One region of the Paraburkholderia sp. BR10936 genome, then DNA from elsewhere that is predicted to be linked to it. Evidence: predicted binding sites of a transcription regulator. Region 1 holds the regulator's gene; each other region holds the start of a gene.
The links. The regulator FliA, encoded in region 1, starts transcription of late flagellar genes. The targets are predictions, from matches to a motif close to CTAAAGTTTNNNNNNNNNNNGCCGNTA.

Region 1 (5,311 bases):
GGCGGCACGCTCGCTCATGCACAAACTCCGGCGCAACCTGAAGCCGCCGGCGGCCAGATCTTCATTGCGGGCCCCGGCGACCGCTCGGGCGCCGACGCCGCGCAGATGAACGCGATGCTCGCGAGCAATGCGAAGAAGCCCGCCGCGGCTGTAGCCAGCGTTGCTCCCGCCAATGAGGCCGCACCGTTGCGCGCGGCCAGCTACGCCGATCTGAATTCGCGCGGCGTGCCGGAGGATGCACGCGCGGGCGTCGAGTCGAACGGCATGATCACGATACCGGGTCCCGGCGAGCGCGCACCCCAAGGCGACGCGCCGCGCATCGTCACGGTTCCCGCGCCGGGCGCGAGCGCCCAGCCCATGCGCGTGCCGGCGGCCAACGCGAACAACGCGGGCACGCTGCAGCGCGTGAACCTGTCTACCGCCGCGAACCGCGTCGCCCCGGTGGTCGTGGACGCCGGCGCGGCGACGCTCGCGAAGCCGGTTGCCAGCGCAAGCGCCGGCGCGCCGCCGAATCCCAATACCAGCGCCGTCGCCACGAACGTGCAGGCCACGCCGCCGGGCCAGCAGGACGGCGAATCGATCCGCGCCGCCGCGCTCGCCTTCCTGCAGCAGCAGTCGGCTGGCTTGCCGGGCCACGTGAGCATCACGGTCGCGCCGGTGTTTCCGCGTGGCCTCGCAGCCTGCACGTCACTCGAGCCGTTCATGCCGCCGGGCGCGCGCACCTATGGCCACACGACCGTGGGCGTGCGCTGCATCGGCGCGAAGCCGTGGACGCTCTATGTGAGCGCGCGCATTGCGGTGGACGTGACCTACTACGTGGCCTCGCGCCAGATCGGCGCGGGCGAAGCGCTTTCGGCCGCCGATTTCATGCCGCGCGCGGGCGACCTCGCGAACCTGCCGCAGACCATCATCACCGATCCCAACCAGGCGACCGGCGCCGTCGCGCTCGCCCGGATTTCCGCGGGACTGCCGCTGCGCACCGACATGTTGCGCAGCGCCGCCTCGGTGGTTATCGGCCAGACGGTCAAGGTGATTGCCGTGGGCAGCAACTTCACGATCTCCGCCGAGGGCAGCGCGCTCAACAACGCCGAGCCGGGCCAGCAGGTGCGCGTGCGCACGAGCGGCGGCCAGATCATCTCGGGCGTGGTCAAGGACGCGGGTACCGTGCAGGTGCAGATCTAGGGCCGGTAAGCGCTGGCAAGGGCCGGATCAGGGCGCGCCGAGCCCCGTCCGGCGGCCCGATCCGGCCGTCTCCGGCTTTGTGCGCCAGCACACGTAACAGCATGTAACGGTGGGATTTTTCGGCTAAAGTTCGGCCCGACCTGTGCCGTTATCAAGGTCAAATCGATCAGGAACGCCCATCGTGAAAGTTGACTCCTCCACCCGCAATGATCCGCGCACGCTGCAGGATGGCCTCGCGCGCTCGCAAGCCGATTCGACCGGCGTAAGCACCGACACCGCTACCACCTCCGGCACGGCAGGCGGCACGACCGCCGCCGCCCAAGGCGGCGCGAACGTGAGCCTGTCGTCGCTCTCGTCGACGATGCGCTCGCTCGCGGCGAGCGGTTCCGCCGACATCGACACGGCGCACGTGCAGTCGATCAAGGACGCGATCCGCAACGGCACGTTGCAGATCGACTCCGGCAAGATCGCCGACGGCGTGATCCAGACCGCGCGCGACCTCATGAAGCCGACGTCGGGCAACTGACGCCCGATGCGCGAGCGCCGCGCAAACCTCGCTTTTTTTGGTGCCTTGCAATGAAAGATGCCCTGTTGGCCACACTGATCGACGAACACGCCACGGTCGAGGCGTTCGCGTCGCTGCTCGCCTATGAAGAAAAGGCGCTCGTGTCGGCCGATGGCATGGAGGCGCTCCCGCAAATCGTCGAGCAGAAGACGACGCTCACGCAGCGTCTCGCGGGCCTCGAAAAAGCGCGCGACGCGCAACTGGCCGGCCTCGGCCTGCCGGGCGGCCGCAAGGGCATCGAAATGGCCTGCGACGGCGACGCGCGTCTGGCAAGTCAGTGGGCGCTGCTCAAGGGGTCGACCGAGCGCGCGCGCCGCAAGAATCTCACCATTGGCATGATGATCCGCACGCGCATGGAGCATAACCGCCGCGCGCTCTCGATCCTGCGCGGCGAAACGGGCAACGGCTCGATGCTGTACGGTCCCGATGGGCGGCTGCCGGCGTTCGGGCTGTAAGCGCGCGTAGAGCATCCGCCAAAGACAAAAGCCGAAGCAGTGATGCTTCGGCTTTTTTGTTTTGCGCGAGTCCAGTCCGCCAACAAAAAAGCCGGGGCGCTCTCGCACCCCGGCTCTTTCATTGCAACTTCAGTCCCGCTCGCGCTGGCCGCCGCGCGCGCCGTCTACCGCCTCAATTCTCCTGGCCGGCCCACGACATCTCGCGCAGCCGCGTGCGCAGGCGCGCCACCGCCTGGCTGTGCAGCTGGCACACCCGCGACTCGCTCACCTCCATCACCGCGCCGATTTCGCGCAGGTTCATGCCGCGCTCGTAATAGAGCGACATGAGCAGCTTCTCGCGCTCGGGCAGCCGGTCGATCGCCTCGATGAGCGCGCCGCGCAGGCTGTCGTCGAGTAGCGCCGAAAGCGGGTCCGAATGATCGACGCAGTAGCGGTCGAGGAACGGTTCGTCCTCGGCGGAGCGGTCGAAGTCTTCGTAGTAGATGAGCTGGCTGCCATGCAGTTCCTGCAGCATGCTCTGGTACTCGTCGAGCGGCATGCTCAGATGCTCGGCGATCTCCGTCTCGCTCGCCGAGCGCCCGAGCCGCTGCTCCACCTTGTGCACCGCGCTTTCCACTTCACGCGAGGTGCGGCGCAGGCTGCGCGGCAGCCAGTCGTTGCTGCGCAGCTCGTCGAGCATTGCGCCGCGAATGCGCTGGCTCGCGTAGGTCTCGAACTGAGCGCCCTGATCTTCCTTGTAGCGGTTGGCCGCGTCGAGCAGGCCGATCATGCCGGCCTGGATCAGGTCGTCGAGGTCCACGCTCGCCGGCATCTTGGCGACGAGCTGCAAGCCGAGCCGTCTGACGAGCGGCGCGTATTTCGCGAGCACGTCGGCCTGCGAAATTTTTCCTTGAGCGTTATACATCGTGCTCTCCACTTCTCATCTCCCTGTTGGCGTCGTCGTGCGCACGTCAGACGTGCTGCGGCGACGTCCGCTGTGCGGGCGTATCGGTCCGCCAGCCCACATGGGCCGGAGCGGACGCGGATGTTGCGTTGGGTGCGGGATGCACACCCGTCACGGCCGCTACGAACGAATCGGCGTTCGCGGCGAGCGTGCTGTGTGCGGCGTTTGTTGCATGGGTAGCGTGGGGCTGGACGCCGGCTTGCGGCGCGCCGTCCGGATCGTCGGCGGGTGCATGGCCCGCCGCTTCATGTTCTTCGTCCTTCGCGCCGAACAGTGCATTGGCGCGTGCCGTGGCCGGCGAGCACGCCGAGACCGCGGGTCGCATCGGCCAGTGCGGCAGCTCGGCGGCCACGTGGCGGAAATCGCGCGCGGCGGCCGTCGACGGAAACGCATCGACGATGCAGCGCGCAAGCCTGAGCGCCTGCGCCATGTGCTGATCGGCGGCGACGCTTCCGGCGCTGTCGAGCGACACGCTCAGGTAGCGGCTCGCCACCCCTGCGAGATTCTCGATCGCGGCCTGCGCGTCGCTCGCGTTCGCCACATGATTCGCGAGCACGCGAAACTGCGCGATCGCATGCGCGAAGTGCAGCCGTTTCATGCACGCGTAGGCGTCCGTGATCGACTGCGCACCGATGCGCATCACGATCAGCACATCGTGCGCATGCATGGCGAGCGGCGAAAGCGCGCCATCGGCGTCGAGCTGCGCGTCGATCAGTACGATGTCCGCGGGGCCCGAAATGACCTTCTGCAGCTGGGCGGACGTGTACTGCGCGCGATTGTCGCGCGAGGCGGCCAGCACGCCGAAGCCGAGCGCATGGCGCCCCACGGCTTCGTCGAGCGTGCGCTCGCCGCGCACGACGGCGGCGAAGTTGCCTGCGCCGCGCACACCGCCTACCAGCGCACAGACCGAGCGGGGTCCCAGACACTCGTCGATCACGAGCACGTCCTTGCCCTGCGCGGTGAGCGCCGCCGCGAGATTGACCACCGTGGTCGTGCGTCCGGGCGAACCTGCACCGCCCGTCACTGCGACCACGCGCGAGCCTTCACGCGCGAGAAGCCGCCGCAGCCCTTCAGCTTGATCGATTACGAACTTATCCAAACCTGACCTCGGGAGCCTGCGAATTCGTACGCGTCGAGAGTGCCGACAGCAGCGCCGGGATATCGTCTTCGTGCGGCACGAACGGCGAACTCTCTCGCGGAATGCAGAAAGCGCTGCGGATCAGGAAGCGGCGCGTCGCCACGTAAAGGTTCTCGGGGACCTTCTGGCCCGTCGAGACGTAATGCACCGGCAGCTTGTAGCGCAGCACGGTATCGAGCGCGCTGCCGAGGTTGGTCGCCTCGTCGAGCTTGGTGAGGATGCAGCCCGTGAGCGGCGCGTTGTCCGGGCCGCTCTGGTAGGCCTGCACGACTTCGTTGAGCGTGTCGCCGTGGTTGGTCGCCGAGAGCAGCAGAAGGCGCTGCACCGGGCGGCCCGCGCCGCACAACATGGCGATCTGGTCGGCCACGGCGCGGTCGCGCTGGCTCATGCCGATCGTGTCGATCAGCACGATGTGCTTGTTCTTGAGTTCGGTGAGCGCGAGCTGGAGGTCCGCGCCGTCGCGCACCGCGTGCACCGAAACGCCGAGGATCTTGCCGAAGATGCGCAGTTGCTCGTGGCCGCCGATCCGGTAGCTGTCGGTGGTGAGCAGCGCCACCTTGCTCGCGCCGAAGCGCATCACGCAGCGCGCGGCGAGCTTCGCGGTGGTCGTGGTCTTGCCCACGCCCGTCGGGCCCATCAGCGCGAACACACCGCCGCGCTCCATCAGCGCCTGTTCGTCTTCGAGCACGGGCAGGTTCGATTCGAGCACCGACTGGAGCCACTCCATGCCGGCCTCTTCGGTCTGCACGTCGGGCAGCCGGTCGATCATCATCTTCACCAGTTGCGCCGAGAAGCCCGCGGCGAACAGCTGCTTGGTGAGCGCGCCCTGCACCGGGCTGCGGCGCTGGCGCTCGCCCCACAGGAGGCCCGCAAACTGCTCTTCCATCATGCCGCGCATGGAGGCGAGCTCGTTCATCACGGTTTCGTTGACGACCTGCTCGATGCGCGCGCGGATCGCTTCGCTCACGCTTTGCGCCGCATCGGCGCCCTGCGCATTGCGGCTGCCGGGTGCGGGGCCCGCCGCTTCC
Region 2 (5,311 bases), on a different contig from region 1:
CATTACCGACCGCAGCAAGGACATCATCATCTCGGGCGGCGAGAATATTTCGAGTATCGAGGTGGAAGACACGCTGTATCGCCATCCGGCCGTCGCGCTCGCCGCCGTCGTGGCGATGCCCGATTCGAAGTGGGGCGAAGTGCCTTGCGCGTTCGTCGAACTGCGGCCCGGCGCGAGCGCCACGGCCGAGGAAATCATCGCGCACTGCCGGCTCTTTCTCGCGCACTTCAAGGTGCCACGCGCCGTGCGATTCGGCGAACTGCCGCGCACGGCCACGGGCAAGATCCAGAAATATGAGTTGCGCGCGCAACTAGGTTCGCAAAGCGCGATCGACGTGGCTGGTGCAACACCCGCGCCGAAAACACCTCGGTAAGAACGACATCGGGGCCTGCTGGCCGGTAGACGTGACGCATTCAGGCGGCCCGCGCGGCCTGAATGTAACGTCAGTTGACACCCCGACCCCCTGTGGCTCGGTCGCGATTGTCAGGTGCGGCGCTTAATCCTTTCTGCATCAAGGGCCAACTGTCAAAGCAGCCTTTCTCGCATGAAGAATCGTATGAAACGAAAGCTTACAAGTGGTCACGTTTTCCTCCGCTTCGGGCCGATAAGCTTTGAACCGTGGTCGCAACACAAAGGCATCCCGATGCCGCGTGACTGACGACGCAACCAACGAGGAGGTAACTCATGAACACGAAGAGCTGGAAGACCCCCGCCCGCGCCATCGCCGCAGCACTGATCGCCGGCGGCGCATTGATGGGCGCATCGAGCGCCTTCGCTCAATCCGCACCGTATGGGCTGCGTGCCGAATCGGCACCGCAATACGGTCAACCGCACATGATGCCGGTGGACGCGCACGTCTCGATCGGCTGGCACGAGAACCGTTATTACGACGGCCACCGCTATTGGGAACACGACGAGTGGATGCACCATCACCCGCACGATCCGGGTCCCCCGCGCTACCGCGAGGACGACCATCGTCCGCCGCCCCCGCCGCGTTACTGATGCGCGTGATGCGCGCGTGATCCAGGGGCCGCCTTCGCTGGAGGCCCCTGAAGCGGCACGCCGAGGCCGGTCTTCCCTCAAGGGAGACCGGCCTCGGCGCATTTCGGCGCCTTACTTCAGCACGCGTGTGCGAACGCATGGATATCGTTCGGCATGCGAAACAATGCGAGCACGATGCCCGCCACACGGCGTATCCGGCCTGCCGTCCCGCGCGCCGGCTGCGGCCGGAAAGGCAGATGTCAGTAATTGCAGGTAATGCGGAAGTGTTGCCGGCCGCACGGCGCGCGGGTAACGTTGATGGGCGTTTCGTTCCCCGGAGCGCACGGTGTATTCTCATTGCCCGGCCAGCGATGGCCGGGATTTTTTTGCGCGCGAATGAGAACACTAGCGCCCTTCGGGTGTCACGCGCACCAGGTTTTTTTTCCGATTGCGGCCGCAATTTTGCGGACGTAAGGTGGGATTGCCTCTTGAGAACAGGCGAGCCTTGTGACCCCCGGTCGTGACACAGTCCGACCGGGGATTTTTTTGGCTTCTGTGCTTTGGAGAATCGCGTCTGCCGGAACATGCAGCGGCGCCGCGAGAGAAGGAACGATGACGGATCACCGAATGAGGAGTTCGGCTTCGCTCCAGCCAGAGCTAGATCCGTCATGCCGTGCATTATCCGGGCTGAAGGCCGGGGCGTCACTAGCATCCGGCGCAAAGAACCATTACGCAAACTGGCAAGATATGGGGACGGACGTCGAAAGCCGGCCCATGAGCATCGGTTAACATGGGGGTTTCGCCAGCAGTGCCACCCGCTTGTGCCAACTTTCACCCTCGCCCATCCCGTCACCGCGGCACTCGATGTCCGCAAGAGCCGCTTCATCGCGCACGCCATTCCCGTTGCCGACCGCGAAGCGGCCATGGCCGAAATCCGCCGTCTGCGCGACGAACACCCCACCGCCACGCACGTTTGCTGGGCGCTGCTTGCGGGCGGCCAGTCCGGCATGTCCGACGATGGCGAACCCTCCGGCACCGCCGGCCGCCCGATCCTCGAAGTGCTGCGCCATCACGACCTGGACGGCGTACTCGCCGCCGTGGTGCGCTATTACGGCGGCGTGAAGCTCGGCGCGGGCGGCCTCGTGCGCGCCTATACCGACGCCATTGCCAGCGCCCTGCAGGGGGCCGAGCGCGTCGAGCGCATTGCGCAGGCGCGCCTCACCGTCGAACTCGGCTATCCCGACGAAACCCGCGTGCGCCACTGGATCGACCAGGAGCAGTTCACGCTCGTGGAAAGCCAGTACACCATGACGGTCCGCCTCACGATCCAGTTGCCCGCCACCGCCGTGGACGCCGCGCGCACCACGCTCACCGATCTCACGCAAGGCCGCTCGGGCTTCCCCGAGCCCGTCTGAGGCGGGCGGCTGGCTGCCGCCGCAATGCCGATCGCGCACTTTTCAAAATCTTTTCATTTCTTTCATAAAGTTTCATGAAAGCTTGCCGTAATGAAAGCATGGCCGCGCATTCGCGCGTTCCGTCGACTCGACGCACCAGAACGAACGGACTTCTTTCATGGCAAGCACGATCACGAACACCACGACCGCCAGCGCGAACAGCGCGCTGAGCGACGCCGCCCAGTCGATCATCAGCGGCGCGACCAACTCCGCACTTGACGTCAACCAGCTCGTCAAGGCGCTCGTCAACGCGAAGATCGCGGGGCCGAGCGCCATCCTCAGTGCGAAGCAGACCGCCAGCAACACGACGCTATCGGCGCTCGGCACGCTGAAGTCGGCGCTCGCTTCGCTCCAGACCGCACTCGAGCCGTTCAAGGACGGCGCCGCGCTGCAGCGCTTCACCGTCACGACGAGCGAGAAGGACAAGGGCTTGAGCGCGGTGGCCGGCAAGAACGCCGTGGCGAGCAGCTTCACGGTCGAAGTCGATCGCCTCGCGACAGCGCATAAGCTCGCCTCGGACAGCTTCGACACGGGCGAGACGCTCGGGGGAGGCAGCCTCGACATCGCGATGGGCGGCAAGTCCATGCATCTGACGATCGCTGCGGGCAGCAACAAGCTCACCGACGTCGTCGCGACGATCAACCGGGCGAAGGACAACCCAGGCGTCACGGCGTCGATCGTCAACGGCGCCGATGGCCAGCACCTCGTGCTGACCGCGAACAAGACCGGCGCGGCCAACGCGATCGACGTGCAGGCGGGCGCGGGCGTCGACACGCGGCTCGCTTCCTCGCAGATGCGCGAAGTCGAGGCAGCCGGCGACGCCGAGCTGCGCATCGACGGCACGCGCGTCACGAGCGCGAGCAACACCCTCGAGGGCGTGGTGAGCGACATCACGATCAAGCTTGCAAGCGCCTCGGTGGGCACGAAGCAAACGCTCACCGTCGCTCCCGACACCGAAGCGACGGGCACATCCATCCGCGACTTCGTGAAGGCGTACAACAGTTACGTCGATGCCCTGAACGGGCTGACCTCCTATACGGCCGCAACCGGTTCGACGAGCGCGCAGGCAGGCGCGCTGCTCGGCGACTCGATCGCGCGCACCCTCGCGGCGAGTCTGCCGGCGCTCGTTTCGGCGGGCGTGAAGGGCAGCGACGGCGTGACCCATTCGCTGGGCGAGATCGGCATCAAGCTCGACAAGAGCGGGAAGCTCGAGATCGACGACGAGACGTTCAAGAAGGCGCTGCAACCGGGCAACAGTGCGATTGCGGCGCTGTTCGGCAGCGGCGGCCTGACCACGAAGCTCAACAGCGCCATTACGCCTTACGTGCAGTCGAGCGGCATCATCGAGCGGCGCAGCACGGCCATCAACAAGGAACTCGACGACATCAAAAAGCAGTCGTCGATGCTCGATGTGCGCGCAACCCAGCTCACTGCAAAATTCAACCGCCAGTTCACCGCGCTCAATAACCTCATGTCGATCATGAACAACAACCAGCAATATCTGACACAGCTCTTTGGCGGTGCAAACAGCGCGGGCGCCCTCGCGACGAATCACAAATAAGGCTTGAATGCGCGGTGATCGACGCTAGCAAACGTCGACGGCAGACGAAAAAAAAGGCCGCCGAGTGAATCGGCGGCCAACAGGGGACGTGAAGAACAACCGCGAATCGAACTATCGAATCGACCCGACCGCTCCATCATGGCGAGCCAAAATTAAGACAAACTTAAACGCGCGCAAAAAACGATCGGGAATTCCGGCGCGTGAGCGCGCAGGCAATGGAAAGAACGCGTAATAATGGGCTGGCTATACTTGATCTGGTCCGCGCCGCGCAGTCATTCGCGCCCGCATGACCGTCTTCTACCCAACCCGGAAGAGCCGCCATGTTTGATCGACTGCATCGGTTTATGGAAGGCGCAGGTCCCGAGCGGCGCCATCGCGTCTGGAGCAAGGTGCGCATTTTCGTGGCCGCAATGGGCACGCTCGGCTCTGCCGCCGGCATCGCCATCGCGGTGGTCGGGCTCATCAACTTCGACCACCAGAAGGTGATTGCCGGCGTGGCCGTCATCATCGTCTGCACGGCGATCTACGTGTCGATCCTCGTGCGCGACCGCAATCGCGCCGACTAACGCACGCCGCCCGGGCGTCGCTGCCTCACTGCAGGTTCTGGCCGTCGCGCGTGACATGCACGGCGGTCGCGCCCACGTAGTCGGCGCGAATGCTGTCGCCCACCTTGATCGATTCGAGCGGCACGTCCGGCGGCGCCACCACCACGACCGTGCGGTTCGGTCCGCGCAGCGCTACCTTGCGGCTCTTGCGGTCGATCTTCTCCACCGTCGCGATCACCTGCACGCTACGCGCCGTCGCCGTCATGCCACCGGAAGCGGGCGTGGTCGCGACCGTATCGACGCGCGAGCGGATGCCCCTCGTAGCCAGCTTTTCGGCACGCAGCAGCAACGCCTCCTTGTAGAGGATGTTCACATGATCGCCGGGCTTGAGCTTGCTCACATCGCCGACTGCGGGATCGACGGCGACCGTCACCAGGTTGCGGCGCGCGCCACGCAGCGTGACCGAGTTGGTGGCCGCGTCGATGCTCACGACGGTCGCCGTGGTCTGCACCTCGCCGATCTGCAGCGCGGCGTTGGGCGCACTCCCGGGCGCACTCCCGGGCGCGGCATCGGACGCCGTCTGCGCAAACAGCGGTACATGCGGCGACACGCCGAGGGCAAGCACGAGTATGGCGCCGAGCAGCGGCGCGGACGAATGGTAGCGCGTGGACATGAAGCCTCCTTGTGTGGATCGTGAATGGCAAGAGAGCGGCATGGCGCCGCTCGCACGCATCAAGCGCTGTTCATGCAGGCTTCTTCGGCCGCACAGC
Region 3 (5,311 bases), on a different contig from region 1:
CGCTCGACCGTGTGGCGGGGTTTCGCGTGACGCAGTTGCTGCCGGGCGTCGGGCCCGCCAACGCCGCGCGCCTGCTCGACCAGGTGTCAGCGTGCACGGGCGCGTATCGCGCCGCCGAGGCGCTCGCGGCTTTCGCGCCGCCGCCGCGCGCGGCCGAGGACTGGCCGGCGTTTGCGTCGCTCATCGACAGCCTCTCGATGCGCTCGACGCCGTGGCCGGCCGAGTTCGAGCGCGTGCGGCGCTGGTACGAGCCGCATCTCGAGCGCAATCACGAAGACGCCCAGGTGCGTCTCGCCGACTTGCTGCAGATGGAGAGCATTGCGAGCACCTACGCCTCGCGCGAGCGCTTTCTCACCGAACTCACGCTCGATCCGCCCGACGCGACGAGCGCCGAATCCGCCGATCCGCTGCTCGACGAAGACTACCTGATCCTTTCGACGATCCATTCGGCGAAAGGTCAGGAGTGGCGCAACGTGTTCGTGCTCAACGGCGTGGACGGCTGCATTCCGTCCGATCTCGGCGCGGGCAGCGACGAGGAGCTGGAAGAGGAGCGGCGGCTGCTCTATGTGGCGATGACGCGCGCGAAGGAGGATCTGCACATCGTCGTGCCGCAGCGCTTTTATGTGCACAACCAGGTGGCGTCGGGCGACCGGCACGTGTGGGCCTCGCGCACGCGCTTCATCGCGACGCCCATGCTGCCGCTGTTCGAATCCCGCGCATGGCCGCCCGCGCCCGTGGCGAGCGCGCCGAGCGCGGCCGGACTCGCCGCCGCGGCGCAGGCGAAGGTCGAGATCGCCGCGAAGCTCAGGAAGATGTGGGATTGAGGGGGAAAGCGGGGCGCGCGCCGTTTTCAGGCGGCGCGCCAGCGCTTAGCGCCGCTGCTCGCGTGCCGTACTGCGCTGCGGCGGCATGAAGAAGTTGCGCATCCACGCGGCGAGGCGCGTGAACACATCGTCGGGCTCCTCGACGAAAATCTCGGGCTTGAGCAGGCGCAGATATTCCATGATTTGTTGCGCTTCCTGCTTCTGGAACACGCCATGCGTCACGCCGAGCCTCAGCAGCCCGCGCAGCTCGCCCAGACGCTCGCGCGCCGCGCTGCCGCTCGCCTGTTCACAGCCGATCTTCGCTTCGTACACACGCTGACGCAACGACTCGGTGAGGCGCCACGCGGGCGTCTGCATCGACTCTTCGAGGGCCTGGATGTCCTGCACGCCCGACTTGATCTGTGCCGCCAGCGGGTCGACCAGCGTGTCGTCGCCCTGGGCTTCGCTCACGATGGCCGCCGCCCAGTCGCGGCACTGCTTCGAGAGTTCGTCGGGCGTCCACTCGGGCCGCGACGCGAAGCCGAATCCGAATTCGCCTGCCTGACGCATCAGGATCGAGACGACCTCGGGGAATTCCTTGTCGAGCGTGCGCTTGGCCCACGCGTACTGGCCGCCTTGCAGGAGCCGCTGGACGGCGTGCTCCGTGAGCGGCGTCATGTTGTCGAGCAGCTTCGCGCGCAGGTAGTCCTCGAATTCCGGCGTGGCGAATTGCGGGTCGAGTTTGAGCGAGACGCGCAGGAACGCGTCGAAATCCTTGCGCAGCGACGCAAGCGTTTCGTCCTTCAGGTTAAGGGTGATATGCCCCATTGTGGTTGCCCCGGTGTAATCCTTGTCGCTTCTCGCGTGCTCTCGCCGTTCGAGCAGTGGCCTGCCAGAGCAGGCCCTGACGGGTTTAACGGCGCTCCGGGGTGAAACTTGAGCGTAAGGGGCGACGCTTGCCTCTAGCGCAGGACAACGCCTTGCCAGAGGAAGAACACGCCGAGCCCGATCGCGATGGTGAGGAGCGGGCGCTTCGTGAGCGCGCTGACGACGATCGCCGCGAGCGCGCCGACGAGCTGCGGGTTGCGCCAGGTCAGCTCGGCGCCCTGACCGTGGGGCGAGACCGCCATCGGCACGATGATGGCCGTGAGCACGGTGACGGGCACGAAGCCGAGCGCGGTGCGCACGAGCGGCGGGAATACCAGCCGGTCGCCGAGCACGAACACCGCAGTGCGAATGACCAGGGTGATCAGGGCCATGCCGAGAATCAGGACGACGTAGTTCATTGCCCGGCTCCTGCGGTGCGTTGGACGTTGGGGGACTTGCGGGAGGACTCGCTGCCGGCGCGGGCGCTGCGCGACGAACCTGGCCGTGAGAGCACGACACCCACGACCACGCCCGCGAGCACGGCGCCGAGCAGCCCGAGCTTGTACGGCCAGCCCTGCCAGAAAAAGGCGAGCGCGCCCGCAGTCGCGGCGGCGGCGAGGTAGCGCAAGGCAACCAGCTGTGGCACGACGATGGCGATGAAGGTCGCGACCATCGCGAAATCGAGGCCGAGCGACTGCAGACCCGGGAACGCCGCGCCAAACAGCAGGCCGGCCGCGGTCCAGAGTTGCCAGTTCAGGTACATCGAGAGGCCCGAGCCGAGGAAATGCCACGGCGAGACGTCGTCGCCGGGCGGATGGCGGCGCAAATGCGCCCACGCGACGGCGAAGACCTCATCGGTGAGCAGGCTGCCGAGCACGAGCCGCCAGCGTAGCGGCAGGTGCGAGATATAGGGCGCGAGCGTCGCGCTATAGAGCACGTGGCGCAGGTTCACGATGAACGTGGTGGCCCAAATCACCGCGAAGCTCGCGTGCGAAGCGATCAGCCCGAGCGCGATGAACTGCGCGGAGCCGGCGAACACGGCGAGCGACATGAACTGGCCGTGCCAGAGCGAAAGCGGGCCCGAGGTGACGAGCGTGCCGAAGATCACGCCGAAGGGTGCGGCGCCGATCATCATGGGGATCGTGTCGCGCGCGCCAGCGATGAATTCGGCAAGGCGGTTGGGATGCGTGGTCAAACTGTCCTCCTGATACAAGGGGACAGCATAGCGGGCCGCCTTACGCGTGGCTTGTACGTTCTTGCGGCCGGATGCGGGTTGGCGCGTTCAGGACGACTGCCAGCGCCCCGGCGGCACGCCGAACATGCGCCGAAAGTGTCGCGTGAAATGGCTCTGGTCGGTGAAACCGCTCGCGGCGGCGACCTCGGCAACCGTAGCGCCTTCGCGCAGCGGGGCGAGGGCGCGCTGCAGGCGCAACTGGGTGCGCCAGGCGTGCGGCGGCAGCCCGGTTGCCTGCGTGAAGAGCCGCGTGGCGTGAAACGGCGAGAGGCCGACCGCCTGGGCGAGATCGGCCACGCGCAGCGGCGTGGCGAGATCGGCGGCAAGGAGCGCCTTCATCGTTTCCACGCGGGGATCGTTCGGGCCGTGTTTGAGCGCCGCCTCGCGCGTGCGGCCGTAGCGCGTGAGCAGCGTCGAGAGTGCGTCGAGCAGCGAGCCTTCCACGGCGAGCAGATCGGCACAAGGCGCCGAAGGCGATGCCGGACTGGCGCTCGCGCCGGGTTCGGGCACGGCTGCGCCGCGCCGCCAGTCCGCGTCGGCTTCCAGCAGCCGGTGGGCGCGCGAGAGCCGGTGCGCGAGATCGAGATCGTGGATCACCTCGGCGTCGAACCACGGCAGCGGCTGCGTGCGCCCGGCGATTTCGCCGGCGAGCTCGTGCAGGAAGTCGATCGGCACATACATCACCCGATAGCTCCAGCCTTCTTCGACGGCGCGTGAACCCGTATGCAGCTCCCCCGGATTGATCACCGGCACGCTGCCCGTTGCGGCGACATGCTGCGTGCCGCGATAGCGAAAGCATTCCGCGCCGCCCTCGATCACGGGGATCGTGTAGGCCTCGTGCCAGTGCGGCGCGAACGTATGTTGGTTGTATTCGGCCGTGACGAGATCCGCGCCGGGCAGAAGCGGCGTGCGCCAGTAGCGGGCGGAGTCTCGAAAACGGGAACCGGTCATGGTGAAGGATCCTGCACGGATCGCCAGTTTAGCGCAGCGGAATCGTCGTGCCCGCGGGCACCGGCACGGCCGTGACGCTGTTCTTGGCGCTGCCGCTCACCACGCGGTCGCTGTAGGTCAGATACACGAGCGCGTTGCGCTTCGCGTCGACCACGCGCACGACGTGCAGCGTCTTGAAGAGGAACGACATGCGCTCGTTGAAGACGTCGTCTTGCTGTTTGAGCGGACCTGCGAAGGAGATCGGCCCGACCTGCCGGCACGCGATCGATGCCTCGGTCGGATCTTCCGCAATGCCGAGCGTGCCCTTCACGCCGCCCGTGCGTGCGCGGGAGACGTAGCAGGTCACGCCTGGCACCTGCGGATCGTCGTAGGCCTCGACGACGACTTTGTCCGAGCCGGTCACGCGGAAGTTGGTGTTCACGCTGCCGATCTGCTCGGCGTGGGCGGTGGCGCAGGCGACGAGGCTCGCGCAGGCGAGCAGCGGGCGCGCGAGGCGAGCGGCAAGGCGGGTGGATTTCATGCGGATTCCCGAAGATGACGAAGCGACATTATCGGGGAGGGTAGCGTGCGCCACGCGCGCAGCAAAAGAAAAAGGGGTTGCGTGCAACCACGCAACCCCTCGATATTTTGGCTCCCCGACCTGGGCTCGAACCAGGGACCTACGGATTAACAGTCCGGCGCTCTACCGACTGAGCTATCGGGGACCAGCAGTACAGCGACAACACTTTACGTCATAAAAAAGCCCGTTTTGCGTTGTGAACGCCAACGGGCTTTTGCGAATCTTGGCTCCCCGACCTGGGCTCGAACCAGGGACCTACGGATTAACAGTCCGGCGCTCTACCGACTGAGCTATCGGGGATCAACAAAAGCAGAGAACGAGATTCTATGGGGTCTGGCTGGGCCTGTCAATACCCTGTCGCGATCTGTTTAGGGCAATCCGCTGCGCGAGGGACTGTCCGTGTAAGCGACGGCGGCGGGAGGACACCCCGAACAAGCGATCAGCGTGCGAGCAGCGCGAGCTTGTCCTTCACGTCCTTGAATTCGTCGGCTTCCGGCAGCGGGGCCTTGGTCTTCGTGATGCTCGGCCAGCCCTTCGCGAGGTCGGCGTTCAGCTCGATGAACGATTGCTGGTCGCCAGGCACGTCTTCCTCGGCGTAGATGGCGTTCACCGGGCACTCGGCAACGCACACGGCGCAGTCGATGCACTCGTCCGGGTCGATCGCGAGGAAGTTGGGACCTTCGCGAAAGCAGTCCACCGGGCACACATCGACGCAGTCGGTATAGCGGCACTTGATGCAGCTCTCGGTCACAACGTGAGTCATTCAGGCAGCTCCTGCAAGCTTTTTGTATCGGGGGATGGCGGTTCGCCAAAAGCGCTATTGTAACTGATGAGGAATTACCCCAACCACAGGCCCGCGACCGTCCTTAGATCGTTTCGTGATTAGTTTATAAGGCC

Region 2: fliD (flagellar filament capping protein FliD) is a predicted target of FliA. The motif match lies at 2,461-2,487, and genes of this name have one in related genera.
Region 3: AB4Y36_RS00980 (DUF4088 family protein) is a predicted target of FliA. The motif match lies at 1,718-1,744, and genes of this name have one in related genera.

Annotation. Positions count from the first base shown of each region.
Region 1 covers NZ_JBFRCM010000003.1:93,204-98,514, forward strand. The annotation lists gene flgA (flagellar basal body P-ring formation chaperone FlgA) at 1-1,182, shown strand, start outside; gene flgM (flagellar biosynthesis anti-sigma factor FlgM) at 1,364-1,708, shown strand; gene AB4Y36_RS06975 (flagella synthesis protein FlgN) at 1,759-2,202, shown strand; gene AB4Y36_RS06980 (RNA polymerase sigma factor FliA) at 2,375-3,106, opposite strand; partial or broken gene AB4Y36_RS06985 (MinD/ParA family protein) at 3,462-4,244, opposite strand; gene flhF (flagellar biosynthesis protein FlhF) at 4,237-5,311, opposite strand, start outside.
Region 2 covers NZ_JBFRCM010000002.1:601,951-607,261, reverse strand. The annotation lists gene AB4Y36_RS06230 (acyl-CoA synthetase) at 1-373, shown strand, start outside; gene AB4Y36_RS06225 (hypothetical protein) at 685-1,002, shown strand; gene AB4Y36_RS06220 (YigZ family protein) at 1,803-2,396, shown strand; gene fliD (flagellar filament capping protein FliD) at 2,554-3,996, shown strand; gene AB4Y36_RS06210 (DUF2964 family protein) at 4,317-4,562, shown strand; gene AB4Y36_RS06205 (hypothetical protein) at 4,588-5,214, opposite strand; gene AB4Y36_RS06200 (hypothetical protein) at 5,274-5,311, opposite strand, start outside.
Region 3 covers NZ_JBFRCM010000001.1:201,304-206,614, reverse strand. The annotation lists gene AB4Y36_RS00985 (ATP-dependent helicase) at 1-824, shown strand, start outside; gene AB4Y36_RS00980 (DUF4088 family protein) at 870-1,631, opposite strand; gene AB4Y36_RS00975 (AzlD domain-containing protein) at 1,766-2,089, opposite strand; gene AB4Y36_RS00970 (AzlC family ABC transporter permease) at 2,086-2,805, opposite strand; gene AB4Y36_RS00965 (AraC family transcriptional regulator) at 2,953-3,855, opposite strand; gene AB4Y36_RS00960 (CreA family protein) at 3,884-4,375, opposite strand; tRNA gene AB4Y36_RS00955 (tRNA-Asn) at 4,484-4,559, opposite strand; tRNA gene AB4Y36_RS00950 (tRNA-Asn) at 4,639-4,714, opposite strand; gene fdxA (ferredoxin FdxA) at 4,854-5,177, opposite strand.